2 regions of the Porphyromonas sp. oral taxon 275 genome follow, and region 1 is predicted to be linked to the other one. Evidence: riboswitches for the same ligand, from Rfam matches in the RefSeq annotation. Region 1 holds a riboswitch; the other holds the start of a gene.
The links. A riboswitch is a leader RNA that binds a small molecule or an ion and turns the genes downstream of it on or off. The one in region 1 is predicted to bind thiamine pyrophosphate.

Region 1 (14,546 bases):
TCCACGTAGTAGCGAGGGCGGTAGACGAGCTCCGTCAGCTCCTGCTCGAAGGCCAGGACGGCGCCCGAGAGACAGATGAGCGAGATGACGAGACCCAGCGGGAGGCTGAGCCAGAGGTGTAGCTTCTTCGATACTTTACGCATAGTGTCGCTTGACTAAGGAGATAGGTAAGCCTGTAGGGGGATAAAGGAAGAAATCCTAGGGCGCCCTGATCCAGTGTAGACAGGACGCCCTAGGCTAAGGCTTGGGATATAAGTGCAGGCTAAACCAGAGGGCTTAGCGCTGGAGGTAGCCGACAGAGCTGATACGCGTAGCCTCTACCTCGACACGGCGCGTGGCGACGCCCGTCGTGAGGTCGATCGAGTAGAGCGCGGGGCGCTGAGACTTGCTCATGACGGGCACATAGGCTAGCCCCTGCTCCACCAGCGGACGGCCACCGAACTCGGTGACATCCTGAGGCAGCCCCGTCACATTGACCCAGCGACCCGTCTGCGCGTGGAAGATAGCCAGCTGCGAGGCCAGCTGCTGATTGGTCAGCTTAGCGAAGGACTGATCATACAGGTAGAGGAGGAAGGCATCTCCCGAGAGGGGGAAGACATGCTGGAAGCCTCGGTCGCCCGACAGCTGATCGAGGTTGTAGTAGTAGCTCGCATCAAAGGCCTCGGTCCCCTTACGGATACGCATCACCCCAGCGGGGAGCTTGGTGCGCTGACGGGCATCGGTCATCGTCTTGGCAAAGCTAGGCGAGAAGACATAGAGGTCCCCCGAGGCATCGGGCCAGATCATCTGGTAGTACTGGCTCTTGAAGCGACCTGCAGGGTAGCTGATGCGATCAGTCTTGATGACCTTGGGCGAGCTAAGGCGGCTGTCGGCGAAGATAGCCACATGGCAGGAGTCAGGGTACTGCGTCCACTGCAGCTCACCGCGCTTGTAGGCACTGCTCTGGGCTCCTCCGTTCTGGGTCTTCACGAGGTCTTCATTGCCCTTCTTGACCCACTTGCCCGAGACATAGCTATTGCCCTGCCACTGCGCATCTATATTCGCCCCGTACTGACTAAGGCCCATGGGGATGATCCCAGCATAGATCTTGCCCTCGTGAGGCTGTAGGCCGCAGAGCGTGACGAACTCGCCCGTACCGAGGAAGTTCTCGGCCGTCAGCTGGTTGTACTGCGTCTGGGTCTCGGCCTCTGCATCTAGGTAGGTCAGCAGGAAGGACATAGGGCGATAGCCAGCCGCATCGGGCGTGCTCTGTGGCGACTGCCCCGTGGAGCTGGTGATGAGGGTATTGCCTACGATGCCGAAGGAGGTAAAGCGATTGCCCTCGAAGCTCTTGCTTCGCTTGGTCAGCGCCCCATCCGCACCCAGCGCATAGGAGAAGGTCGCCGTCTTGCCTGCCTGGCGGTAGGCGATGCTGTAGAGGTAGCGATGATCATTGAGGTAGACGTACTCGGTGCCGCCATCGGTCTGTAGGCCTTCGGCGACCGAGAGGGTACGCGGGCTGGTGATATCAGTGAGCTTGAGCAGCAGCGTGGTGGACTGGTTGCCCGAGGCACTGGCGTTCACCGCTAGGACATAGTTCTTAGCAGCGGGCTGAGGGCCAGGGTTGGGCTTAGGAGTAGGTTGGGGAGTATCGTTCTTGCTAGAGCAGGAAGCGAGGAGGCCGACACAGAGGGCCAGCCCCGATAGGCCTAGAGAGGGGATCAGATGATAGCGCATGGGGTAGTTGGATTACTGAATAATAAAGGTGAATTAGTGCCCGAGGTGCACGCGTAGCTTGGCGTAGAGGGCACGCCCAGCCTTCTGGAGACTATAGTTATCGTATAGGGCTGCATCGGTCAGATTGCGGCACTCGAGGGAGAGCGCATAGCGCTCCCGAGCCAAGGAGAGCGTCATGGTGAGGTTGTGCGCGAGCTGGTCGGGCACGAGGAAGTCACGGGCGTTCACCCCGAGACGCTCGGAGTAGAAGGTGAAGGCACGCGTATACTGGTTGTCGTAGCCTAGGCTCAGGAGGGAGCCCTCGCCGAGGATCCCCTTTCTCCTGAGGCTAAGCTCGAGGCCTCCGAAGGAGTAAGGGAGGTTAGGCATACGATGCTTGTAGCCCACGTTGGGCAGGCCACTGGTCGGGTCGGTGGGCAGGGCATCGCGTACGTCCATCAGCGTGTAGTTCCCCCCGAGGCTTAGCCAGTCGGCATAGTCGTAGTGCAGGCCGAGGTTGAGCCCACGGGTATGGACGCGGCCGTAGTTGATGTAGCTAGCGCCCCAGTGCCCGCCACCATTATTCTGCACCGTACGCTGGATGTAGTCCCGGGTATCACGCCAGATCAGTCCCCCCTCGAGGAGGAGCTGATGCAGCGCACCGAGGCGATGGCTCCAGCTCGCATTGAGATTGAGGTTATGGCTGTACTCGGGGCGCAGTCCTAGCTTGCCCTGATCGAGGTCATTGTCGCCGAAGAGCTCCGTGATCGAGGGCAGTCGGTAGGCGCGCTCATAGGAGGCCTTGAGCTGCCAGCCACGGCCCAGCTCGGCCGAGCTCGCCAATCCGTAGCCGAAGGTACTGGTCGCATAGCTGTGACGGACGAACTGACCCTGCAGCCCCGTCGTCGCTATAGCCCCCGAGACACGCTGCAGGTAATGCTTCGCGAAGAGCGTCATCCCGAGCCAGCCCTGAGGGCGCAGCTGCAGCGAGAGCCCCGTGACGCCCTTAGCCGTTCGATCGGGGATATCTGTCCCCACGGCCTGGCGCGCCAGCAAGGAGCTCGTCTCGCGGGTGAAGTGACTGAACTGATGGCTCAGCTTGAGCGCTGCGCCCGACCTCAGACGCAGCAGCGAGGATAGGGAGGCCGTCCAGGTACGCTCATCGTCACGATTGTGCGCATAGCCCTGCTCCCCGAGCCCCAGGCCGAGCTCACGCTCTCCGCGCCAGTTGTACTTATAGGCCGTGGTATCGATGAGGGTACTGCGCGCCTGCGTGTAGCTCGTCATCAGCGTCAGATCCAGGCGCCCATCCAGCAGCTGGCGGCGTACGTACTCCAGCGTGGGGGACCAGCTGTAGCCACGGCGATGACGCTCGCCGAAGACGATGCTCTGCCGCACGCCCGTCTGGATCTCCTTGTAGTACTGAGCATAGCGCAGGCTCAGCTGGAGGCGATCTGCCCAGGGCTGGCGCTGCAGACCGAGCTTGGCAATCACCGCCTCATTATGATAGGTATCGTGGAAGCGCTGCACGTGCTCCACGCGGTCTAGGTCGATTGTCCCCGAGGCGAAGTCCTGCACGGGCGTGTCGACCCAGTAGTTGTTGCGCGAATAGTTCTGGAAGGCCTCGACTCCGAAGAAGCCAGCTTGCCCCAGGCGTCCCCCCACGCTGAGCGTCGAGCGATGCGTAGCGAAGGAGCCTGCCGCGTAGGAGGCGTCGACATACCAGGGACGCGTGCGCTGTGAGGTGACGATATTGATCACACCCCCGATAGCGTCCGTAGCGAAGTCCACGGGGACTACCCCTCGGTAGACCTCGATGCGCTCGGCATAGCTGATGGGGATATTATTGAGGCCGAGGCTCCGCCCTAGTCCCTCCTGTGGGATACCGTCGATGAAGACCTTGACATGCTTGCCGCTGAAGCCGTCCAGCGATACATTCGTATCCGAGCCGACCCCGCCCGTCTGACGCACCTTGACGCCTGGCGCTGCAGCGAGGACTTCGCTTAGGCTCTTGGTCGAGGAGCGATAGGCGCGGCTCTCCAGCGTCACGGCGTTATACGGCGATCGCTGCAGACGCCCTATTCCTCGGGCTACGATCTCTACGCCCTCCAGCTGGCGGCTGCTGGCCACGAGGCGGAAGTCTAGCTGTAGCTCAGGCGTGCGCGTCGTCAGCACGAGCTCACGCTGCTGGCTCTGATAGCCTAGCGCAGAGACGCGCAGGCGGTAGCGCCCCTCGGGGAGCTGCAGCTGATAGCCCCCCAGCGAGTCTGCTACGGCGCCCCGTCGGCTTCCCTCGAGCTGCAGGCCAGCGTAGGGGATAGCCTGCCCCTCTGTGGTGAGCACTCGGCCGCGTAAGGTCACGAGGCCTTGCGCCTCGGCTAGGGTCGGGACTAGGAGAAGCAAGAGGAGGAAGTATGGGGCTAGGCCGCGCTGGAGGAGATGATGCATTGACGTAATGGGTCTCAATTCGGTAAAGCGCCGCAAAGATAAGAGTCTGACCTACGCGCCGCAATCACCGAAGATAGGTATTTCCCCTTCGCAGCGCTACAATATAGTAGGTAGGCCGATCCCGCTACTTCGGCCGCAGCACGCTCGCACGCTGCGAGCGACAGCCCTTATGGAAGTCGCTTTGGGGATACTTCACCGGGGTAGAGGTACGGGGAGGTGAGCCCCTCAGCCTCCTGCCCCTTAGCTCGAGCGCCTATGAGGGATATCAGTCAGCGCCGTGAGGGATACCAGTTAGGGGGGCTGAGGGATATCAGTCAGCACCCTCGAGGGATATCCCTCACAGAGGCGAGGGACAAGGCCGAGCAGCACGCCCAGCAGGCCGTGGGGACGGCGCTAGCGCTTTGGCAGGACATTGAGCGTTTTTTAGTAGCTTTGTATAACGAACTTACTAGTATAATGCACGCCTTACACAAGGCCATCATGATATGAGACGTCTTTTGCTGGGCCTCGTGGCCCCTCTTACCCTCGCCAGCCTCGTAGCGTCGACCGAGCTGGCTGCGCAGACGCGCGTCAAGCGCTATGATGTGACCAAGGAAACGGACTACGGTATCGTCTACCGCCTCCCCGAGACACAGCTGAGCTTCGTGCTCGACGTGCGCGAGCAGCACTATCAGCCTGGATCCCTAGCAGCCTACGCCGACAAGTACCTAGGGCGCAGGGTGGAGGGCGAGCCTCAGCACAGCTACCGCCTCGAGTCAGCGCGCGCCGTCCTCACAGGGATCCCCGACGAGACCCAGCAGTTCCTCATCGCCTTCGACCGCAAGACGGTGGCGCCCTTCGTCCTACTCACCGACAAGGGCATCCTCTACAGCATCAACGGCAGCGAGGAGCTCCCCGCGGACCAGGCCCAGCAGATCCCCCTGACGCAGCTACGCTCGGAGCAGCTGCCCGACCAGACTGCCCCTGCCCTGCCCCGCGAATACAGCCAAGCGGGCACCCGCGCCAGCCGCGCCGAGATCGCAGCGAACTATCTCTACGAGCTGCGTGAGTCCTCCATGAACGTCCTCACGGGCGCTGTCGACAACATGCCCAAGGACGGCGAATCCATGCGCCTTGTCCTCGACCGCCTACGCCATGAGGAGGCCCGCACCCTGCGCCTCTTCGCTGGCGACACGACCCAGCGCCTCGTCGCGCACCGCATCGACTACCTCCCCACGGGTGAGGATCTCGAGGCCTACACGCTGGCCCGCTTCTCCCCCAGCCTCGGGCTGCTGGAGCCCTCCGACCTACGCGGCACGCCCATCACCCTCTCCATCAAGGCCCTCGAGCGCGCCGATGAGCTCGACGAGAAGGCCGAGCGCCGACACGAGAAGCAGCTGGAGCATAGCATCGTCTATTGCCGTCCAGGGCTCGCCCTCGTACGCCTCAGCTGGGAGGGCAAGACGCTCCTGCAGGAGAAGGTCCCCCTGACGCAGCTCGGCGCACTGCAGGCCCTAGCGCCCAAGATGCTCAACCTCAACCAGGGGAAGACCACCTCGATCTACCTCGACACCCGTACGGGAGCCGTGCGCCAGATCAAGCAGGAATAGACCAGGCATCACTGCACCAACCATACTAACTCACACCTATCAACAACTAACGTCTATGTTCAAAAATCATCCTAAGGGACTGCTCGCAGCCTCGCTATCCAATATGGGCGAGCGCTTCGGCTTCTACATCATGATGGCGATCCTTACGCTCTTCATCTCGGCCAAGTTTGGTCTATCGGAGAAGACGACGGGCATCATCTACTCGGCATTCTATGCCTCGATCTATCTACTGGCGCTCGTCGGGGGGATCATAGCGGACCGCACCAAGAACTACAAGGGGACGATCATAGCTGGCCTCATCCTCATGGCAGTAGGCTACGTGCTCATCGCCATCCCCACCCCCACCATCGTAGAGAGCATCACGCCCTACCTCACACTGTTCTGCGTCGGGCTGGCGGTCATCGCCTTCGGTAACGGGCTCTTCAAGGGCAACCTGCAGGCACTGATAGGCCAGCTCTACGATGACCCTCAGTACTCCAAGGTCCGTGACGCGGGCTTCCAGATCTTCTACATGTTCATCAACGTAGGGGGGATCTTCGCGCCCTTCGTCGCAGTGGCTATCCGCAACTGGTGGCTCAAGGCCAATGGCTTAGCCTACAACGCCGACCTGCCTGCCCTCTGCCACGACTACCTGCAGCATGGGGAGAGCATGAAGCCCCAGGCGCTGGAGAACCTCAAAGAGCTCGCGACCCGCGTGCCCCTGGATGGTCAGACCTTCGCCAGCACCAAGGACTTCGCCCAGAGCTACCTGAGCGTCTTCTCTGAGGGCTTCCACTACGCCTTCGCCGCAGCGATTGTGATGATCTTCGTCTCCCTGGTCATCTTCTTCGTCAACAAGTCTCGCTTCCCCAATCCCGGGCAGAAGGCAGTGGCTAGCACTGACGGGTCGAAGCTGAGCCGCGAGGAGATCAAGATGAGCGCCCAGGAGGTACGTCAGCGCGTCACAGCACTCTTCGCCGTCTTCGCCGTCGTGATCTTCTTCTGGATGTCCTTCCATCAGAACGGCTTCTCCCTCTCCTACTTCGCCCGTGACTACGTGGATCTCTCGACGATCCGCATTGACCTCGGCTTCACCGTGATCCAGGGGGCCGAGATCTTCCAGGCGGTCAATCCGATCTTCGTCGTCCTGATGACGCCCGTGGTCATGGCCATCTTCGGCGTGCTTGGGCGTAAGGGCAAGGAGCCCTCGGCACCACGCAAGATCGCCATCGGGATGGGTATCGCTGCCCTGGCCTACGTCTTCCTCTCCTTCGTCTCCCTTGACCTGCCGGGCAAGGAAGCCCTTGCGGACATGTCGGAGGCCGCCAAGGAGGGCATGCGCCTGACGCCTATGGTGATGATCGGGCTGTACTTCATCCTCACCGTGGCCGAGCTCTTCATCTCGCCCCTTGGGCTCTCCTTCGTATCCAAGGTAGCACCTCCCCACATGCAGGGGCTGATGCAGGGCTGCTGGCTCGCTGCTACGGCGATCGGGAACTCCCTGCTCTTCATCGGTGGGATCCTCTACACCTCGCTACCCCTCTGGGCCTGCTGGCTCTTCTTCGTGGTGGCCTGCGCCATCTCGATGTTCCTGATGCTCGCCATGCTCAAGTGGCTGGAGCGCATCGCTAAGTAAGCCCACGAGCACCGAGCACATGCACCTCGAGCCGCCGCAGCACGACACGTACTCCCCCCCCCTGGAGACGTGCTGTGCTGCGGCGCTCTATATATATCCTCATCGGCAAGGACTGGCTACCGAATAGCTTAGCCTCTCGCCCCGCTAGCGGCCCTGGCGCTAGCCTGTCACTTAAACACCTATGACCCTAGACATCACCGAGCTCAAGCAGCGCGTCCTCGACGGCGGCAGCCTGAGCCCCGAGGAGGGCTATGCCCTACTCACCCACCCCGACAAGGAGGCCCTCTACGAGGCTGCCCACGAGCTGACCGAGCACTTCCTCGGCAAGGCCTTCGATACCTGCTCCATCATCAATGCCAAGAGTGGCAACTGTCCCGAGGACTGCAAGTGGTGCGCCCAGAGTGGGCACTACGCCACGGGAGCCGAGCGCTACGCTCTGGTCAGCCCCAGCGCCTGCGTGGCACAGGCAGCCTACAATCACAAGCAGGGCATAGGGCGCTTCTCCCTCGTGGCGAGCGGACGACGCCAGACGGACAGCGAGATCAAGCAGATCGCCATCAGCTACCGCGCCATCAAGCGCGCCGTACCCGAGATGAAGTGCTGTGCCTCGCTCGGGCTGCTGAAGGAGCACCAGCTGCAGGAGCTCTTCGAGAGCGGCGTGACCACCTACCACTGCAATATGGAGACCGCCCCCAGCTACTTCGCTCAGCTCTGCACGACACACACCCAGCAGGACAAGGCCGATACCCTCGCTGCCGCCCGTCGCGTAGGCATGCGCATCTGCTGCGGGGGCATCCTCGGGATGGGTGAGACGCTCGAGCAGCGCGTAGAGCTAGCCTTCTATCTACGGAGCCTCGGTTCGGAGAGCATCCCGGTGAACATCCTCCAGCCCATCGAGGGGACGCCCCTCGGCAAAGCCTCTCCGCTGACGCCCGACGAGATCCTCTCCGCCATCGCCCTCTTCCGCTTCGTCAACCCCAAGGCCTTCCTCCGCTTCTCGGGTGGACGCGCCCAGCTCAGCCCCGAGCTGCAGCGCCGTGCGATCTATGTAGGGATCAACTCCGCCATCACGGGCGATCTCTTGACCACCATAGGGCAGCAGGCGCGGCAGGATATGGCGATGATCGAGGAGTGCGGCAAGGAGAACTGCGCTCAGGACTGGGAGGTCAGCTACGACTACTAAGCGCAGGGACGGCTCTTCGTCACCGACCTTCCCCCCCAAGCAATATCCCCCGATAGCTCCACGGAGCTATCGGGGGGTATTATTTAGGACGACTACGAGCCCGATGCAAGGCGGACAGAATGGCCCTTCTTCTCCGCCTCGAGGGCGAACTTAAAGCTAGTGTAAGGGAAGCAAGCCCACGCCCTCCCGCGAGGGAAAGTAGCGGCCGAGCAAGCCACGAGCCTACCCCCAGCCCCGCGAGGGATATCCCTCAGCGCCTTCCACTGATATCCTTCAGCCTCGTCACTGCCGTCCCTCAGCGCGCTGACGGATATCCCTCAGCGCGCCTCCCCTAGCGCGGCAGCCCGCTGAGGCCTGTACCCTCCTTCGCTTTAAGGCAAGGGCTAGGCGGGAGCACCCTAGGCTGCCCCCGCCTGCCCCCAAAGCAGCGCCCCCGCTAGCTCTAGAAAGCTAGCGGGGGCGCGGTATTGAGGCTAGGAGGTTAAGCGGTCGGGCAGCGCCGCTCGGTGGCTAGAGGTTCGCCACGTAGAGGAGTAGCGGCCGCTCCGCCTCGAGGTAGACCTCGGGGGCGGTGGCGCAGTTCAGCGAGCCACTCGACAGCTCCGGCAGCGTGTGCGCCTCCAGCGGCCAGCGTACGCCGCGGAAGGTGAGCGGCTGGCGGTAGAAGTCGAAGACCGAGAGCTGCTGGCCAGGCTCTACCTCCACCAGCGAGGGCTCGGTGATGAGGAGGAAGTAGCCCTCGTCGGTCAGCATCACGAGCTCGTCCACCAGTGGGGCGTAGGTCGGCAGCAGCACCAGGTTCGCCAGCAGGTGATCCTCACGCCCTCCGCTGGCCCCGAGCAGCGTGATGGCGCTTGGCCCGTAGCTGGCATGGAGGTAGCGCATGGTCTTCGTCAAGTCGTTGGTCTCCTGGTCGGGACTATGGTGCGTACGATCCGCGAGGAGCTGCCTCAGCTCGGGGGCAGTGGAGTCGAGGTCACCCACCACGGCGTCGGGTAGGCGCTCGGTGTACTGCCTGAGCTTGTTCACCCCACCATCGCAGCAGGTGAGGCTATAGCCCTCGGCGCCCGCCACCCAGCGGTCGATGAGCGCTAGCGGCAGGGGTGCCTGGGGGAAGGCGCCGTTCGCGAGGACAATGCGCTTGGCCAGCGTCTCGAGGCTATAGCGTGGGTAGTGCTTCATCGGGCTGCAGCTGTAGCGTCCTGCTCCTTCATCAAGAGCGACCACTTGCGGTAGCCGAAGAAGGAGACGACGAAGTTCGTCAGGTAGACCAGCATCGAGAGGTAGTCCTCGGCCGCCCACAGCGAGATGATGCCGGCGGCGTTGGCCACGATCCAGCAGAGCCAGTGCTGGCGCCACTTGCGCCCCATCCAGATCATCCCGACGATGGAGGAGACCGTCAGGAGGCCATCAGCCCAGGGGATGCGCCACTCGGGGAGATAGTTCGTCCCCAGCGCGATGAGGAGGCCGTAGAGGGGGCCCGAGAGGAGGAGCGTCCAGCCGAGCGTGCGGCGTGGGATGTCCGTGATGGGCAGCTCCTCGGCCGCCGTGCTGGGCCTACGACGCAGCCAGACGAACCAGCCCCAGGCGCTCGTCACCAGGTAATAGACGTTGATGGCGAGCATCCCGTAGAGGCGCGCCTCCCAGGCGATAGGGATCCACAGCAGGGGCAGGATGATGCCCACAGGCCACAGCCAGATGCTGGCGCGGTACTCCAGCACGAGCCAGACGAGGGAGATGCAGATGGTGACGAGCTCCAGCGGATGACTCGCCAGATAAGGGAGCACTTGGTCCATAGGGGAAGGGGAATAAGGGTAAGCAGTAGCTACGCGAGCCGCTAGAGGGTGATCGTCGTCCCTAGCAGCAGGTGGCGACCCGCCTGCGGGTAGAAGACGAGCCACGAGGACTCCTGCCCCCCAGAGAGGCCGAAGCCTCCCCAGCCGCCACTGACATAGCGGCGATCCAGCAGGTTGCTGAGCTGTAGGCTCAGGCTCCAGCCCTTGACGAAGCTCACGGGCAGCTCGTAGCCGAAGCGCAGATGCTCTACGTGGTAGCTCGGGATGCTACGCGTCTGGCTGGTCGTATTGTCTAGGTACTGGCGGCCGACAAACTGGCTGGAGAGGGCGGCCTCGAAGCGCCCGAGCGTCAGCGTCAGCGTGTTGCTGACGGTCGCCGAAGGCGAGTAGGCGATCTCCGTATCCTGATACTGCTTGGCCACGAACTTGCCACTGTCGTAGTCCTCGACGTAGAGCGTGTAGTCAGCGATCCGATTGCGGCTCATCCCGAGGGCGAGGTCCCAGCGGAGCGAGGGGAGCAGCAGGAGGGAGGAGGATAGCTCGACGCCCGCGCGGTAGCTCTTGGCGACGTTCTCACTGAGGTCTCCGCCGACGTCGCTCTTCTTGCCGTTCTTCACCAGCTGATCCTTGTAACGCATGTAGTAGACGTTGATGCCCGCGGTGAAGCGCTCGCTGCGGTAGCCGTAGCCCAGCTCCCAGTCGGTGAGGCGCTCGGCACTGGGGTAGTCCTTGGGCGTGACCTTGGTGTAGTTGTCCCTATTGGGCTCGCGGTGTGCTACGGCTACTGAGGCGTAGAGGTGATGCTGGGGGGCGAACTGGTAGAAGAGCCCCGCCTTGGGATTGAAGAAGTTGAAGCGCTTCCTGAGGCTTAGTTCCTGAGGCTTACCCTGCTCTACTCGATCGTTGGTCCCCGATATGCGGTAGTCGATGAAGCGGTACTGCAGGTCGGCGAAGAGGCTCAGCCCCGAGAGGAGCTCATAGCTCGCCTTGACGAAGCCCGAGAGGTCGGTCTTGTGGGCGCGGTTGTCATAGTAGCGCTGCGAGGGGTCGAGGCTGTAGGGCGTGGAGGTGATAGGCGAGCGGTAGCCGTAGTGGTCGTTGACGAAGTGATTCCCCGAGAGGCCCGCCGTCAGCTCCAGGCGGGGCGCCTTGTACTCAAGCCCTGCGATGAGGCCGCCGAAGTCATTGTCCAGATACTTGGCCTGCAGTAGGTCGATCTTCTTGATCTTCTTCGTCGAGCCGTCGGGCTGGGTCTGTGAGAAGCTCGCCAGCCCGAGTTTGGAGAGCTTCTCCTGGGATCTGTACTCATCGTAGTAGCCGTAGCCCTTGGTGTAGTGAGCCGTGAGGCTCAGCGTCAGCCGATCGCTGAGCTGCTGGGTGAGCTGTGCCTGGTAGTGGCGCTGCTCGTAGTTGTCGGTGTTCTCGCGGTAGCGTGCCTCGGAGGCTGGGGCGCTGGGATTGACGTGCCCAGCACTGTTGTAGGTGCGGCCATACTTAGCCTCTTCCTCGGGGCTCAGCCCGTTCCAAGCGATGCCCGTACGCTGCTTGCCGCCGAAGGCCAGGAGCTTGAAGACGCTGCGCTCCCCGAAGTAGCCCGCCTGGAGGAAGTAGGAGTCGCCCTTCGTACCGCTTCGATCCACGTAGCCATCGGTCGCCGTGCGCCCTACGCGTGCCTCGAGGGCCCAGCGGCCAGCGATACGCCCCGTAGAGGCGCTGACCTCACGGCGCAGCGTGTGGAAGGAGCCGCCGAGGACGGAGATCGACGCCTGGGGTGTGAGGGAGAAGTTGTCCGTACGCAGGTTGAGGCTGGCGCCGAAGGCTGCCGAGCCATTGGACGAAGTGCCGACGCCGCGCTGCAGCTGGGCATCCTGGACGCTGGAGGAGAAGTTGGGCATATTGGCCCAGAAGACGCCTTGGCTCTCCGAGTCATTGAGCGGTACGCCGTTGGTCATCACATTGATCCCCGCAGCATCTACCCCGCGCACACGGATGTAGGTGTAGCCGATCCCGAAGCCGGGCTCACTGGTGGCCACGACCGAGGGCGTCTGCAAGAGGAGGTAGGGGATGTCCATCCCGAGGTTGGACTTCTGTAGCTGTACCTTGCCCACGTTGGTGTAGGACATGGGCGTCTTGGCCGAGGCGCGGGTCGCGGTGACCTGCACCTCCTCGAGGCGATGCGTCTTGATGCTATCCTGTAGGCTAAGCCCTATAGCGTGGAGCGAGTGGGAAGGGAGGCCAGTCAGTGAGAGGGCCACCACGGGGAGGATAAGTTTTCTCTTCATCATACAATACTTGTACTATACGGTAGTGCAGAGCGAAGGGAAAGGGTCTACTGGTATGTGATGATGACAATTCCTACGCCAGCATTGTCTGGGTCAAGTGTTGAGGGTCTCATCTCAGCCTCTGACCGCCCTACGGCGGATCATCGGCACCCCTTTGTCCTTGGTTCTTCGGGGAACAAAAATACGGCAGTCCATGCAGATAAGCAAGTTTGCCCCCACGAGCTCCCACCGAGCACCTCCTCTGTCGTGCGGCTGATGCGGGGAGCGAGGTAGCTCGAGCACAGCGAGCTAAGGGCAAGCCCGCGTCGAGACTTCAGAGCTTCGCCTAGGCACTCGGAGCAGAGCGCGCAAGGAGGCGGAGCACCGCGCGAGCCTTGCCCCAGCATCCTGAGGGATATCCCTCAGCGCGCTGACTGCTATCCCTCACGAGCCTGACAGGCGTCCCTCAGCGTGCTGACGGATATCCCTCACGAGCACCTCCCCTAGCGGGGCATAGCAGGCGAGCTTAGTAATCCCCTTCGCCCGCTGTGGAGAGCAAGGAGACTAAGACCGAACTAAGGCTGCCATCTGAGCTAAGGTTGAGAACTAGGGAAGCAAGGGGAAGGGAGCGGTCTAAAAAGACGGAGCGCTTAGCCCTCCTAAGGAGAACTAAGCGCTCTAAGTGCGGCTGAAGGGACTCGAACCCCCACGCCTCGCGGCATCAGATCCTAAGTCTGACGTGGCTACCAATTACACCACAGCCGCCGCTCATCTGCATCACGCTTTCGCGATTTGCTCTGCAAAGGTAGCTCTTTCTCTGCATATACACAAGTTAGGACACAGCCGCAGCCCTCTCGAGAGCTTAGCCTCAAGACGAGGACAGAAGGCCTCCCGCTAGGCGCTCTGCTGCGCCATACGCTGTGTCGCCCAGCGGAAGCGGATCGCCAGCAGGATCCCGAGCAGCAGCAGGCTCACGGGGAAGGAGGACCAGATAGCCGTCAGCTGCGCCCCTGGCTCCGTGAGCCCGAGGTGGAAGCCAAAGGCATAGGACAGCAGCGGAGCCAGCACGAGGTGAATCCCGCAGGCATAGTAGGTCATCCGCTTGACATCCTCGATCCCGCGCAGCGCATTGCCATAGATCACCTGCAGCGCATCCCCTGGCTGATAGAGCGCCATAGGGATAACCGCCAGCGCCGTCATCGTGACCACGGCGGGATCGTCGCTGAAGATATAGCCCAGCCAGTGCCGCCCGAGCAGGAGCCCACTCATCACAAGCAGCGCCACCAGCTCTGCCAGCAGCAGGGCCACGTGGACCACGCTACGCGCACGCGCCACATCGCCCTCCCCATGAGCACGGCTGACGAGGATCGTCGTCGCTGCCCCGAGGCCGTAGTAGATGAAGTAGCCCAGCAGCGTGAGGGTGATGAGATTCTGATGCACCGCCAGCGCGTTCACCCCGAGGGGCGTGACCAGCAGGATGGCCACCGTCCAGGCAGCGGCCTCCACACCCATCTGCACGCCTATGGGGAAGCCTAGGCGGAAGAGGCGACGCAGGAAGGCAGCGTGCAGCCTCAGCTCACGCACGTAGCGATAGGTCACGCCTAGCGTGCGGTTATAGCGCAGTGCCACGAGCAGCACGCCAAGGGCGAAGATGCGGGCGAAGAGCGTCGAGAGCCCCGCGCCGAAGAGGCCCAGCTCGGGGCAGCCCAGCGCGCCGAAGATCAGCAGATAGTTGCCGAGGACGTTCAGGACATTCGACAGCAGGATCGCCCACATAGGCACGATGGTGCGCCCTATCCCGTCGAAGAACTGCTTCAGCGCCCCCGTAGCCATGAAGACCATGAAGCTCGCCAGCTGCAGGAGGTAATAGGAGCGCACCTGCGGTAGCAGGCGCTCGGCCAGGTCGAAGCTCGGGAGGAAGGCGTACACGCCGACCAGCAGGAGCGAGAGCAGCAGCCC
Region 2 (14,546 bases), 440 kb from region 1:
GGGGCGAATCCTTCGTGGAGCAGGTGGAGCGCGTCGGGGACTTCGTGCGTGGCCTGGCGGCACGGAAGGAAGCGCTCGGCGCTGGGGCGCATGAGGTGCTGGCCTTCGCCCACGGCGGGGTGCTGGTGGCGGCACGTGTCGCCCTTGGCCTCTGTCCGCTGGAGGAGGCCTTCGCTCAGCTCGATCCCTACGGTGCGATCTGCACGCTGGAGCTCTAAGCCTCGCCTCGCGGCCTCCCTCGCCTAGCGCCTAAGTAACAAAAGCCCTCGGGGCGCCCTAGCAGCTGTGCTGGGGCGCCCCGAGGGCTTTTGGGTAAGTAGGGGGACGGAGCCTACTCGGCGAGGAAGTGGCTGATGGCGTCGTAGAAGCGCTCGTAGCACTCCTCGAGGTCGGAGTTGACCAGCTGTAGGTCGAATTCCCCCGCGTGCTGCAGCTCCAGCTCGGCCTTGGCGATACGCTCCTCGATGACCTCAGGGCTGTCGGTAGAGCGCCCTACGAGGCGACGGCGGAGCTCGTCGATGCTCGGCGGGAGGATGAAGATGCTGAGAGCCTCGGAGCCGTAGGCGCGCTTGATGTTGAGCCCCCCGACGTAGTCCACGTCGAAGATCACGCGCCCACCCTCGGAGAGCCGAGCATCCACCTCACTGCGCAGCGTACCGTAGTAGCGGCCGCTGTAGACCTCCTCGTACTCGAGGAACTCACCGCGAGCGATGCGCTGCTCGAATTCCTCGGGGCTAAAGAAGTGGTACTCCACGCCGTCGCGCTCGGCGCCGCGAGGGGCGCGGCTAGTGGCCGAGACAGAGAAGCGCAGCTGGAGCTCGGGGTGCTCGCTCATCAGGCGAGTGATGAGCGTGCTCTTGCCCGTACCTGAGGGAGCGGAGATGATGATGAGCTTTCCCATGCGGCTAGGCTTCGTCGTCCTCGTCTTCGTCCTTGCTTCTCTTTTTCTTCTTGCCCGCGGCGATGCTGTTTCCCTTGAGGCCTTCGTTGATCTTGGCCGTCAGCTCCTCCATCAGCTCAGGGTTGTCGAGCAGCGTTGTCTTGGCTGCCTCGCGTCCCTGCCCGAGCTTGGTAGCGCCGTAGCTGTACCAGGCGCCGCTCTTCTTGATGATGTCGGCGCTCTCTGCCAGGTCGATGATCTCACCCGTGCGGGAGATACCCTCGCCATAGATGATGTCGAAGGTGGCGCTGCGGAAGGGCGGTGCTACCTTGTTCTTCACGACCTTGACGGTGGTCTGGTTCCCCAGCACCTCGTCGCCGTCCTTGATCTGTGAGCGGCGGCGGATGTCTAGGCGTACCGAGGCGTAGAACTTGAGGGCGTTCCCCCCCGTGGTCGTCTCGCTCGGGCCGTACATATTACCCCCGATCTTCTCACGCAGCTGGTTGATGAAGATGCAGGCGGTATTGGACTTGCTGATGGCACCCGTGATCTTGCGCAGGGCCTGCGACATGAGGCGAGCCTGCAGCCCTACCTTGGCCTCGCCCATATCGCCCTCGATCTCGCTCTTGGGGACAAGGGCGGCGACGGAGTCGATGATCACCAGGTCCATCGTGCCCGAGCGGATGAGGCGCTCGGCGATGTCGAGGGCCTGCTCGCCGTTGTCGGGCTGGGAGATGTAGAGGTCCTCCATGTTCACGCCGAGGGCCTCGGCATAGGTGGGGTCGAAGGCGTGCTCGGCGTCGATGATGGCTGCCATGCCGCCCGCCTTCTGCACCTCTGCGATGGCGTGGATCGCGAGCGTGGTCTTACCCGAGGATTCGGGGCCGAAGATCTCGATGATACGGCCGCGGGGGTAGCCACCGATGCCGAGGGCGTTGTCCAGGGTGATGGAGCCGGTGGGGATCTTGTCCACCTGCTCGGTGGGACGGGCGGCCATGTTGATGATGGCGCCCTTGCCGTAGGCCTTGTCGATACCTGCTAGGGTGGTCTCGAGGGCCTGGCGACGGCGCTCCTCGGGGCTGAGCTCCTTGTCCTTAGACTTGAGTCCGCGTACCTTTATGTCTTTTACTTCTTCGCTCATGATGCTATTGGGGTGTATGATTGACTACTGATGCTGGAGCAGCTGCTGGGCGTGCTCCTTGGTGGAGATCTCCTTGCCGCGGAGGATGCGCTCGATGCGGCCCGCCTCGTCGAGGACGAAGGTCGTACGCTCGGTACCCATGTACTTGCGCCCGTACATGCTCTTCTCGATCCAGGTGCCGAAGAGCTCGTTGAGCTGGACGTCACTATCTACGATGAGGCGGAAGGGCAGCTCGTGCTGGGTGATGAACTTCTGGTGGCTCTTGGCCGAGTCACGGCTGACGCCGATGATCTCGTAGCCTGCGGCGCGTAGCTCGCTGTAGCCGTCGCGTAGCGAGCAGGCCTGAGCGGTGCAGCCCGAGGTGTTGTCCTTGGGGTAGAAATAGAGGATAATCTTGCGCCCGGGGTAGTCCGAGCGGCGTACCTCACGACCGTCTTGGTCCGTCCCCAGTAGGTCGGGGACTAGGTCTCCTAGTGTGAATGCCATAATGCACTTAATATATTGAATCTATACAAATATACAATTAAGGGGGGAATAGGCTGCGCCTCGGCTGAGGGGCTCCGTATGGGGCGCGGCGAAGGCCCTCTGCCGAGAGGTGCACTGCGGCCTTAGCGAGGCTCAGCTAGGCATGTGCTTGCAGCCTCGGCTGGGGCGAGCGTCGGGGTGCTGGAGCCTAGGGGGGGGCGTAGGCTAAGCCTCCTGCTGCTGCTCGTCCTCCTCCTCATCTCCTAGCTCTGCGCTAGGGAGGGCGGAGCTCAGCTTGCGCTTGGGATTCAGGCCCAGCTTACGGAGCTTCTCGAACTGCGAGACGAGGTTACCCCGGCCCGAGTCAAGGGACTTCTTCGCCCCCTCATAGCTCTCGAGGGCCTTCTGGAGGCGGTCGCCGAGGGTGACGAACTGGTCGCCGAAGGAGACGACCTTGTCGTAGAGCAGATTGGCCCGCTCGAGGATCTGCTCCACGTTGCGGTCCTGACGCTCGCGCTGCCACATGTCTTGTGCCAGGCGGAGGCTGGCGATGAGGTTGGTGCCATTGATGAGGATGACGTTCTTGCGGTAGGCGTACTCCCAGAGCTGCTTGTCGCGGCTGAGGGCGAGCATGTAGGCGGGCTCGTTGGGGATGAAGAGCATGACGAAGTTCGGCGAGCCTGCCGTATGCGTCTCGTAGCGCTTGGCCGCGAGCTCGTCGATGTGGTGGCGTACGCTCAGCAGATGCGCGGCGGCAGCCTGCTCGCGCTGCTCCTCGGTCTCGGCGCCTAGGTAGTTGAGGTAGGCCGTGAGGCTGACCTTACTGTCGATGACGAGCGTCCCGCCGTTGGGGTACTTCACTAGCACGTCGGGGCGCAGGCCGCCCTTGTTGTCCTCTGTGGTGATGACGCGCCCCTCGGCATCGCGTAGGGTCTGCTGGACGAAGTACTCCTCGTCGCGCCGCAGGCCACTCTGCTCGAGGATGCGCTCCAGGATCATCTCGCCCCAGTCGCCCTGTACCTTGCTGTCGCCCTTGAGTGCCTGCGTCAGCTGCGTGGTCTCCTGGCTCAGCGCCTGGCTGCGCTCGACCAGCTGCATGATCTCTCGCTGGAGGGAGAAGCGCTCGCGAGCCTCCTCATTGTAGACCTTTCCGACCTGCTCGCTGAAGCGCTGGAGCTCCTCACGCAGCGGGGCGAGCTGCTCAAGGTTGCGTGTGCTGAGCTCGGCCCGCTGGCCCTGCAGTACCTCGGTGGCGAGGTTGCGGAAGCTCTCGCGCAGCGTCTGGCTGATCTCGCCCTGCTCGGCGCGGGAGGCGGCGAGCTGCTCGCGCAGCTGTCGCAGCTCCTGGCTCTGCGCGCTGAGGCTGGTCTGGCTCTGGAGGTAGTCCTGCTGGAGGCTCGCGAGCTCGGCCTTGAGGGCCTCCTGCTGCTGGGTCTGCTCCTCGAGGCGCGCCAGCTGCTGCAGGCGCTGGCTATGCTCCTGCCGCAGCTGCTCGAGCTGGCTCTCGCGCTGCGAGAGCTCGCCTCTCAGACGCTGGCACTCGAGGTCGAGGCGCTTCAGCTGCTCGTCCTTAGGCTCGAGCGCCTGACGGATGGCTGCCTGACGCTGGTAGAGGAGGACGAAGATGATGAGGCTGAGACAGACGAGGAGGATGGATAGGTAGAGCATGGGCTGCAGGGCTATTGGTTTGCTTAAATAAAGGTACGAAATATCTCGCTACCCACCTCGCCCCGCCTTGCCCCGCTCCTCCTAGGGCAGTACGCTGGGCGGCGGAGCGTAGCGATGGCCTTGTCCCGCCTCCGTGAGGGATATCTCTCAGCCGCCCCCACTGATATCCCTCACGCTCCTTACGGACGTCCCTCAGCCTCCTCACTGATATCCCTTGCGAGGCCTCGCCCTTAGCTGTCCCTTCGTCGGAGCTTTGCCCTCCCAGCCTTAGCCCTGAGCTAAGGCAGGAGCGTAAGGAAAAGAGAAAGCCCCTGCCGCGCTCGAGGTGAGGCGAGGCGGCAGGGGCTGGAGGGCGGTGCGAACCGTCGGGCGGGGGCTTAGCGCTGGATACGCTGGAGGCGCATGCCGAGGCTGTCGACGAGGAGCAGGCTGTCGGCGAGCGTCGTCGGGAGCCCGAGGAGGTACTTGAGCGCCTCGGTGGCAGCGAGCGAAGCGATGAGGGCGGGTGTCGTCGCCAGCACGGGGATGGGGCGGCCGCCTGAGGCTGCAGCGGGCGCGGTAGAGCCCTGGCCAGCCTCGCTCGGGGCGGGTGCTGGCGCCTCGGGGAAGAGCTCGGCGTAGCCTGGACGCCCGGGGAGGAAGAGCGCCAGCTGCCCGCCCCAGCCTTCGGCCGAGGCGTAGAGCCAAGGGAGCTTAGCGGCGCGGCTGTAGGCGTCGAGGCAGCGGCGGGCGGGCTCGTTGTCCGTGGCGTCGAGGATGAGATCGACCCCGCCGAGGAGGCGCGGAGCGTTCTCGGGGCTCAGGTATTCCGCCGAGGCGATGAGCTGGCAGTGGGGATTGAGGGAGCTGAGGCGCTCGGCAGCTAGCCGCGCCTTGCTCCCGCCGAGGTCAGCCGTGCGGTAGAGGGTCTGTCGGGGGAGGTTGCTGCGGCTGACGCTATCCCCATCGCAGAGGCGCAGCTGCCCGACGCCTGCGCCCACCAGCAGCGGCAGCAGGGTGGAGCCCAGCCCGCCCGCGCCGACGACCGCCACCCGAGCACGGCCGAGGCGCTGCTGTCCCTCCAGCCCGAGCTCGGGGAGGAGGAGCTGCCGCTGGTAGCGCTCGGCGGCCTCGTCCGTCCAGCCTTCGCCCCCTCGCTCCGCCCCTAGAGCCAGCTGTCCCAGTCCTTCCATACGGCTTCGTAGCCGACAGAGCGCAGGTAGGCCACGAACTCGGCGGGGCTGCGGCTGTCGGCGATGGCGAACTGCTCCAGATCCTCATGCTGCTCGGCGTAGCCCCCGGGCTCGGTGTGGCTCCCCGCACTCATGCTCGTGATGCCCAGCGGGAGGACATGGTTGCGGAAGGTCTCCGACTCGCGCGTCGAGAGCGAGATCTCGAGATGCGGATCCAGTAGGCGGTAGGCCAGGATCAGCTGCAGCACGCCGCGGTCATCGATGGGGTAGGCGGGGTCGTAGCCCCCGACGGCAGGCCTGAGGCGCGGGAGGGAGACGGAGTAGCGGGTCTGGCGGTAGCGGTGCTTGAGGTAGTCCAGATGCAGGGCGGTGAAGGCGCTGTCGGTGCGCCATTCCTCGAGGCCCAAGAGGGCACCCAGCCCGATCTTGGGGATGCCTGCCTGGGCGATGCGGTCGGGCGTCTCGAGGCGGTAGCGGTAGTCGGCCTTCTTCCCCTGGAGGTGATACTTAGGGTAGGCCGCCTCGTGGTAGGTCTCCTGATAGACGCAGACGTAGCTGATGCCTGCCTCCCCGAGGGCGGCGTACTGCTCCGTCTCCAGCGGCTGCACCTCCAGCGAGAGCTGGGCGAAGTGCGGCCGCAGGTGCTTCACCACCTCCAGATAGTAGTGCCAGGAGCTGGCGCGCAGGTCTTCGCCGCTCACCAGCAGCAGGTGGCGGAAGCCCAGCTCCTTGATCGCCGCCACCTCGCGGTCGATCTCCGAGAGCGTCAGCCGGCGGCGGCGGATGTGGTGCTCGACGCTGAAGCCGCAGTACACGCAGCTATTGGAGCACACATTGGATAGGTAGAGGGGCAGGTAGAGCTGCAGGGTGCGGCCGTAGCGCTCGAGGGTCAGGCGCTGCGCCTCTCGAGCCATGGGCTCGAGGTAGGCCTCTGCTGCGGGCGAGATGAGGGCAAGGAAGTCCGTCAGCTCGCGGTGGGGGCGGCTCAGCGCACGCTCTACGTCGGCGGGGCGCTGGCTATAGATCGCCTCCTGCAGCCGACCGAAGTCATAGCGCTGCAGGTAGTCGTAGGCACTCGTCGGTAGCATCGTCGGCCGGGCTCAGGAGAGGAAGGCGGTCAGCGGTGAGGAGGCTTGGGCGAAGCCACGCTGGGGCGCGATGCGTGCCTCGTAGGCCTTACGTCCTGCCTCGACGCCTAGGCGGAAGGCCTCGGCCATGGCTACGGGATCGGCGGCGGTGGCTATGGCGGTATTCACGAGCACAGCGTCTGCGCCCAGCTCCATGCACTCGGCGGCGTGACTCGGGCAGCCTAGGCCCGCATCCACGACGACGGGGATGCTGCTCTCGGCGATGATGATGCGCAGCAGCTCGCGGGTGTCGAGTCCGCGGTTGCTCCCTATTGGGGCGGCCAGCGGCATGACGGTGGCGCAGCCTGCCTCCTCGAGGCGCTTGCAGAGCACGGGGTCGGCCTGCACGTAGGGCAGGACGACGAAGCCACGACGCACGAGCTCCGTCGCGGCCTCCAGCGTCTCTATGGGGTCGGGCATGAGGTAGCGTGGGTCGGGGTGGATCTCGAGCTTGAGCCAGTTCGTCTGGAGCGCCTCGCGGCTGAGTTCGGCCGCGAGGATGGCCTCACGTGCGGTGCGTGCGCCGCTGGTATTGGGCAGGAGGCTAAGCCCCTCGGTAAGGAGCGGGCTCAGGAGGCTATCGCTCTCGGGGCGGTCGAGCTCGAGGCGCTTGAGGGCGAGGGTCACGAGCTGGCTGCCCGAGGCGCGCACGGCCTCGGCCATCAGCTGGGAGGAGGCGAACTTGCCCGTCCCGAGGAAGAGCCGGCTGTGGAAGGTCTTATCAGCTATGGTAAGCATGGTCTAGGGTCTAGTAGGCGTATGGGGTAGGGGCGTCTTAGCCTCCCCTGTGAATCGAAGTAGGGAGCGGCTCATGGCGATACCGTGGAGGCCGAGGGCGCGCAGCTCGGGCTCCTCCTGGGGCTCGATGCCGCCTATGGCGTAGATGGGCAGCGGGTAGTCGTGGAGCTGGAGGCGGCGGTAGCCTTCGTGCCCGAGGATGGGCGCTAGGCGCTGCTTGGTCTCTGTGTAGTGGCAGGGGCCGAGGCCTATGTAGTCTATGGGTAGCTGTAGGGCGCGCTCGAGCTGCTGGGCGTCATTGCAGGTCAGGCCGATGAGGGCCTCGGGGCCCAGCAGCTGGCGGGCGCGCTCGGGCGGGCAATCCTCTTGCCCGAGGTGCACGCCGTCGGCGGCGATGCGGAAGGCCAGCTCCACGTCGTCGTTGATCAGCAGCGGGACGTCGTAGCTGCGGCAGAGGCTGAGCAGCTGGCGGGCTGCGGCCTCTCGGAGGGGTGCGCTCGCCGCCTTCATCCGCAGCTCCACGAGGTCGCAGAGGCCAAGGCTCAGCACGCGCTCGGTCTGCAGCAGGAGCTCCTCGGGCGTGCTGCCGTGGGTGACGAACATACGCCGCCCCAGCGTCGGACGAGGGCGTGCGGCAGGTGGAGTTAGTCCCTGGCGGTAGTGGCTCACCGCACGCTGGGCACGCCGCATAGCGGTCTCGAGGCCGAGCCCCGAGGCCAGCGCATGGGCAAGCTCCGTGCCATAGAGGCAACCCGTGCCGTGGCGGTCGGTGCCCGCGGGCGGGCAGCAGCTGGCTATACACTGGCCCTCGGGCGTGTAGCCGAGGTCGCTGATGGTGCTGCCGCTGGCGGCCAGGTCGGCAGACTGTCCTGTCGAAGCGCGCTCTCCTGCCTTCGTGTCGTGCCTTGCGCCTAGACTGGGGATAAGGGCGGGGCTCGGTCGAGCGCCCTTACAGATGATGCTGCAGCGCCAGCGGCGTACGGCCTCTGCGGGGCTAAGTCCCCCGAGGAGCAGGCGCTGCTCGTAGGCGTTAGGTAGGAGGAGGTCCACCTCCCGCAGCGCCGCCTCCAGCTCCTCGGCGCTGGGCGGCGGGAGGAGCTGATAGCCCGAGCTGCTGCGCAGGATCGGGTCCCAGAGGATGAGGCAGTGGGGGTAGCGGGCGCGGATCAGCCCCGCGAGCGTCTGCAGCTGCTCCAGCGAGGCCACGAGGCCGATCTTGGCCACCTCGGGCGGGGGCAGCGCCTCGAGGCTCCGCAGCTGCCCGCGGAGCTCCTCCTCCCCGAGCGGCGTGAGGCCGTAGAAGTGCTCCGCGTCCTGACTCGTGACGGCCGTGATGAGGCTGTAGCTCAGGGCCCCGAGGCGCTCGGCGTGGCAGAGGTCGGCCGTGATGCCCGCCCCGCCCGTAGGGTCGAGCCCTCCGCAGAGCAGCAGGTGCGGGGCGCTGAGGCGTCGCAGTGCCTCGGGGAGCTCCTCGAGCGACAGCCCCTGCCAGTAGCCCAGGCTTGCCACGCCCGCGAAGCCTAGGCGGAGGAAGCGCCCCGCGGTGGCTGGCGCTATGCCCCCGAGGGCGATCAGCGGGAAGGGCGTCTCGGTGCAGAGCTCCTGGAGCTCCAGCTCCGTCCAGAGCTGCTGTGCCGCGCCGTAGCCTGCCTTGCTGAGGCTGGGCGCCACGGGGCTGAGGTAGGCGTAGTCGGGGGCGAAGGGCAGCGCCTGGAGCTCCTCACGGCTGTGGCAGCTGACACCGACGAGCTGCCCCGAGGCAAGGGACGGGCGGGCGCTGAGCTCCCGCCAGCCGCGTACCGAGAGGTGCAGGCCGCCGAGGCCGTAGCGGCGTACGAGCTCGGGCTGCTGCGAGAGGACGCAGTGCCGCCTCAGGGCGCGGGGGATGGCCTCGAGGAGGGCGCTGAGCTCCGCGGTGCTGGCCTTGGGCTTGCGGATGTGCACGCGTCCCACGCCGAGGCGCAGCAGCGTGGCGATCCAGCTCGCCTCCACAGCCCCCCGCCACTCGGGGGGCGTGAGGACGATGACTTGGTCTCGGCGCATAGGCTAGTGGCCGCCCGAGCAGCTATGAGGGGCGACATCGCTGGGGCGCACGAGTCCGACCACGGGCACGCCGTCCTTGCCGACGGTACGTGCCGCCAGCGCCTGACGGAAGCTACGGTTGACGCGCATCGAGCAGAAGTGCTCGCCGCACATCGAGCAGAAGTGCCGCTCCTTGTGCGAGTCGTCGGGCAGCGTCTGGTCGTGGTACTCACGGGCGCGCTCAGGGTCGAGGGCGAGGTGGAACTGATCCCGCCAGCGGAACTCGTAGCGCGCCTTGCTCATCGCGTGGTCACGGATGTAGGCCGTGGGGTGTCCCTTCGCCAGGTCGGCGGCGTGGGCAGCGAGCTTGTAGGTCACCACGCCCTGACGTACGTCCTCGCGCTCGGGCAGGCCTAGGTGCTCCTTCTGCGTCACGTAGCAGAGCATAGCCGTGCCGAGGTGCCCGATCATGGCCGCCCCGATGGCGCCCGTGATGTGGTCGTAGCCCGCGCCGATATCCGAGACCAGCGGCCCGAGGGTGTAGAAGGGCGCCTCGTCGCAGTCGAGGAGCTCGCGCGTCATATTCTCAGGGATGAGGTGCATGGGGATGTGCCCCGGGCCCTCGATCATGACCTGGACGTAGTGGCGGGCGGCGATGCGGTTCAGTTCGCCTAGGGTCTTGAGCTCGGCCATCTGCGCCGCGTCGTTGGCGTCCTGTATGCTGCCAGGGCGCAGACCGTCGCCGAGGGAGAGGGCGACATCGTAGCGCGCGGCGATCCGACAGATCTCCTCGAAGTGCTCGTAGAGGAAGCTCTCGCGGTCGTGGGCGATGCACCAGCCCGCCATGATCGCCCCTCCACGGCTGACGATACCCGTCAGGCGGCCGAGCGTCAGTGGGATGTGCTCCTTCCTGAGGCCTGCGTGGATGGTGAAGTAGTCCACGCCCTGCTCGGCCTGCTCGATGAGCGTGTCGCGGTAGATCTCCCAGCTCAGCTCCTCGACACGCCCGTGTACCTTCTCCAGCGCCTGATAGAGGGGGACGGTGCCGATGGGCACGGGGCTATTGCGCAGGATCCACTCGCGGGTCTCGTGGATATGACGGCCTGTGGAGAGGTCCATGACGGTGTCGGCGCCCCAGCGGGTCGCCCAGACGGCCTTCTCTACCTCCTCGGCGATGCTGCTGGTGATGGCGGAGTTGCCGATGTTGGCATTGACCTTACAGAGGAAGTTGCGGCCGATGATCATGGGCTCGCTCTCGGGGTGGTTGATGTTCGCTGGGAGGATGGCGCGGCCGCTGGCCAGCTCCTCTCGGACGAACTCTGCCGTCACCAGCTCAGGCAGCACGGCGCCCTTGGGGTCGCCGCCGCGGCTGTGGCGCTCGCGTAGCTCCTCGATCTGCTGGTTCTCCCGCAGCGCCACGTACTCCATCTCTTCGGTGATGATGCCGCGCACGGCGTAGTAGCGCTGGGTCACGCAGTCGCCCTGGGCGCGACGGGGGTGGGGGACGATGTGCTGGTAGCGCAGGCCGTCGAGGGCGCGCTGGGCTAGACGCTGGCGGGCATAGCTGCTGCCGAGGCCTTCGCTCTGGAGGGTGTCGCCGCGCCCCTCGATCCAGGGCTCGCGCAGGCGCGGTAGGCCGCGCTCGAGGTCTACCTGATAGGCGGCGTCGGTGTAGGGGCCGCCCGTGTCGTAGACGATGACGGGGGCGTTGGGGCTGCGGCTGCCGTCCTCCTCTATGGTGTCCGAGAGGGGGATGCGGCGCATGCCTACCCGCACGTGGGGCATACGGGGGCTGGTGACGTAGATCTTCTCTGACCCGGTGAGGGGGCCGTGGGTGACGACATCTTTGATCTTCATAGGCTTAGGGGGAAGTGTAGGGTGAGAATTAAGGGCTAAGGGGCGCCTCGGGACTATCCGCCGAAGGTGGGCTGGATGATGAGGAGCGCGTCGCCCGCCTGGAGCTGCGTGCTGTCGAGGGCGCTGCGGGGGACGACCCGCTCGTTGAGGGCGAGGGCGGCGTGTGTCGGGAGGGTGAGGCCGAGGCTGTCGAGGGCCTCACGGAGGCTGAGGGGAGTGGGGAGCTGGTGGGGCTCGCCGTTGACGGTGATCTGCATCGAGAGAGCTACTAGGTGATGATAGAGGCAGCTCTAGGGATGCAGCAGCCTCACCCGCGGGCGGCGCTGGGAGCGGCACGTGGGGGCGGCAGCGGGCTGGGATACACCGCGGCACCGGAGGGTCAGATGAAGATCATGGAGTATAAGCGGCAAGTGCTTGCCTTCACTCTATGCCTACGCCAGTATTACCTGGATCAGGTCCTCGGGTATAATCTCAGCACAGCGGTAGACGACGGAGGTCTACAGCCAGCACCCCTTTGAGTTGCTTGGGGCAAAGGTAGGCTTTTTTCTTTTCCCTTGTCTCCGTCGCCTTGGAGATAGGACTAAGGCAGGGGGGATAAGCCCTAGCGCAGCTCCGAGGCCTGTCGGGCTGCGCTGAGGAATATCCATCAGCGCCGTGAGGGACGGCAGTCAGAGGCGTGAGGGATATCAGTCAGTGCTCTGAGGCATATCGGTCAGGAAGGGGAGGCCTTGGTCGCAGGGCAGCGCGAGGAGTAGGCGGGGCGGCTGAGCGAGCTGCGGGAGGAGGCTGCGAGAGGTGGTAAAAAGACGTTGTTTGCTCGCTCTGGGTGCGCTTCGGGCTTTGCTTTGTGGTAGAATGACGTGTTTTGGGCTGCCTTTTGTGCGGGGACTGCGTGCTTTTGTCCTAGGATAAGCCTTTGACAGCCTAAAACTTGGGGTGCGCTGGGAGGGAAAAATAAGTACCTTTGCTCTACCGATAACTATTCATCAAGCTATACCAGTCACTACTATGGCTACATCAGTCCAGGACTTTCGCATAGAAAGTGATCTGATCGGCGAACGCCAGATCAGCAACGACAAGCTCTATGGCGTGCAGACGCTCCGTGGAGTAGAGAACTTCAACATCAGCGCCTTCCACCTCTCTGACTACCCGCTCTTCATCCACGGCCTCGCGTGGACGAAGGAGGCCGCGGCGATTGCCAACCACCGCCTCGGCCTGCTGAGCGACCAGCAGAAGGACGCCATCGTCACCGCCTGTCACGAGCTCCTCGAGGGCAAGCACCACGACCAGTTCCCCGTGGACATGATCCAGGGCGGGGCGGGCACGACGACCAATATGAACGCCAATGAGGTCATCTGCAACCGTGCCCTCGAGCTGATGGGGCACGCCAAGGGCGAGTTCAAGTACCTCTCGCCCAATGACCATGTCAACGGCTCGCAGTCGACCAACGACGCTTACCCCACGGCCATCCACCTCGGCCTCTATGCCTCGCACCTCAAGCTGCGCCCGCACTTCATCCAGCTCATCGAGGCGCTGGAGGCTAAGTCCCGCCAGTTCGCCCACGTGGTGAAGATGGGCCGTACGCAGCTGCAGGACGCTGTGCCCATGACGCTGGGGCAGACCTTCGGCGGCTTCGCCTCCATCCTGCGCCACGAGATCGCCAACCTTGACTACGCTGCCCAGCAGTTCCTCGCCATCAACATGGGGGCTACGGCCATCGGCACGGGGATCTCCTCTGAGCCCGAGTACGCCGACTACTGCACGGCCGCTATGGCGGAGATCACGGGCTGGCCTATCACGCGTACGGACGACTTCGTCGGTGCCACGAGCGACACCAGCGAGATGATCGGCTACAGCTCCGCCCTACGCCGCATCGCCGTCAAGGTCAACAAGATCTGTAATGACCTGCGCCTGCTCTCCAGCGGCCCCCGCTGTGGGCTCGGCGAGATCAACCTGCCCGCCATGCAGCCTGGCTCGTCCATCATGCCCGGCAAGGTCAACCCCGTCATCCCCGAGGTCATGAGCCAGGTCTGCTACAAGGTCATGGGGAACGACCTCTGCGTCACCATGGCGGGCGACGCCTCTCAGATGGAGCTCAACGCTATGGAGCCCGTGATGGCTCAGTGCTGCTTCGAGTCCATCGATCTGATGATCCAGGGCTTCGACACGCTGCGTACCCTCTGCATCGAGGGCATCACGGCCAATGAGGAGACCTGCCGCAGCTATGTGCGCAACAGCATCGGTATCGTCACCGCCCTCAACCCCATCATCGGCTACAAGAACTCCACCAAGATCGCCAAGGAGGCCCTCGAGACGGGGCGTAGCGTCTACGACCTGGTCATCGAGCACGGCATCCTTACCCAGGAGGATCTGGACAAGGTGCTGGCGCCTGAGAACATGATCCAGCCCGTGCGCCTCGACATCAAGCCGCTCAAGTAGCTCGATCGGCCTCAGGCCTCGCCCAAGCAAAAAGGACAGCGCCTCATCCACACGTGTGGATGAGGCGCTGTCCTTTGTCGTTTGTCGAGCTCGGGGCTGTGCCTTGTGGGCTTAGCTCCCGATCCTCAGCGGGCACTCGCTAGAGGAGGCCCTGATCGTTGAGGTAGCGCTCGGCCTCCATAGCTGCCTTGCAGCCCGAGGCCGCAGCGGTGATCGCCTGGCGGTAGAGCGGGTCGGCGACGTCCCCAGCAGCGAAGACGCCAGGCACCTTGGTACGTGGGGTAGCGCCCTCAGTGATGATGTAGCCCGTCTCGTCGAGGTCGAGGTAGTCGGCGAAGAGCTCGGAGTTGGGGTGGTGACCGATTGCCAGGAAGAAGCCGTCGATAGCGATATCCACGTGCTCCTCATCGGGCTGGCCGAGGCGCTTGACGAGGTGGGCCCCCTCGACACCATTGTCCCCGAAGAGCCCCACCGTATTGTGCTCGTAGAGGATGGTGATACGCTCGTGCTGCTCGACGCGCTGGCGCATGATGTCCGAGGCACGGAGGTGGTCCTTGCGCACGATCATGTAGACCTTGGACGCGAGGCCTGCCAGATAGAGCGCCTCCTCGCAGGCGGTGTCGCCACCACCGACGACGGCGACCGTCTTGCCGCGGTAGAAGAAGCCGTCACAGGTAGCGCAGGCCGAGACGCCCATACCGGCGTACTTCGTCTCATCCTCGAGGCCGAGGTACTTAGCGGAGGCTCCCGTGGAGATGATGATCGTGTCAGCCTCGACCTCTACGCCGTCGCTGAAGGTCACGACATAGGGGCGCTGGGAGAGGTCTACCTTGGTGGCCAGACCCGAGCGTACCTCAGTGCCGAAGCGCTCGGCCTGCTTGCGCAGGTCCTGCATCAGTACGGGGCCCGTGACGCCCTCGGGGTAGCCGGGGAAGTTCTCCACCTCTGTGGTCTGTGTGAGCTGGCCGCCGGGCTGTATGCCCTCATAGAGGAGGGGTGCGAGGTTGGCGCGTCCCGCATAGATGGCGGCGGTGTAG

Region 2: another riboswitch for thiamine pyrophosphate. It lies ahead of thiS (sulfur carrier protein ThiS); the one in region 1 lies ahead of J4862_RS05195 (TonB-dependent receptor).

Annotation. Positions count from the first base shown of each region.
Region 1 is NZ_CP072333.1:1,275,211-1,289,756, forward strand. Features, by position in the region: gene J4862_RS05155 (PepSY domain-containing protein) at 1-143, opposite strand, end outside; gene J4862_RS05160 (DUF4374 domain-containing protein) at 277-1,716, opposite strand; gene J4862_RS05165 (TonB-dependent receptor) at 1,750-4,143, opposite strand; gene J4862_RS05170 (DUF4831 family protein) at 4,629-5,732, shown strand; gene J4862_RS05175 (peptide MFS transporter) at 5,788-7,347, shown strand; gene bioB (biotin synthase BioB) at 7,529-8,530, shown strand; gene J4862_RS05185 (thiamine diphosphokinase) at 9,041-9,712, opposite strand; gene pnuC (nicotinamide riboside transporter PnuC) at 9,709-10,326, opposite strand; gene J4862_RS05195 (TonB-dependent receptor) at 10,368-12,611, opposite strand; TPP riboswitch at 12,662-12,772, opposite strand; tRNA gene J4862_RS05200 (tRNA-Leu) at 13,271-13,352, opposite strand; gene J4862_RS05205 (MATE family efflux transporter) at 13,482-14,546, opposite strand, start outside.
Region 2 is NZ_CP072333.1:1,718,835-1,733,380, reverse strand. Features, by position in the region: gene cobC (alpha-ribazole phosphatase family protein) at 1-218, shown strand, start outside; gene gmk (guanylate kinase) at 332-901, opposite strand; gene recA (recombinase RecA) at 906-2,021, opposite strand; gene J4862_RS06835 (peroxiredoxin) at 2,046-2,507, opposite strand; gene rmuC (DNA recombination protein RmuC) at 2,712-4,154, opposite strand; gene J4862_RS06825 (HesA/MoeB/ThiF family protein) at 4,532-5,326, opposite strand; gene thiH (2-iminoacetate synthase ThiH) at 5,299-6,414, opposite strand; gene J4862_RS06815 (thiazole synthase) at 6,427-7,191, opposite strand; gene thiE (thiamine phosphate synthase) at 7,195-9,234, opposite strand; gene thiC (phosphomethylpyrimidine synthase ThiC) at 9,238-11,070, opposite strand; gene thiS (sulfur carrier protein ThiS) at 11,124-11,327, opposite strand; TPP riboswitch at 11,482-11,594, opposite strand; gene J4862_RS06795 (aspartate ammonia-lyase) at 12,079-13,509, shown strand; gene trxB (thioredoxin-disulfide reductase) at 13,649-14,546, opposite strand, start outside.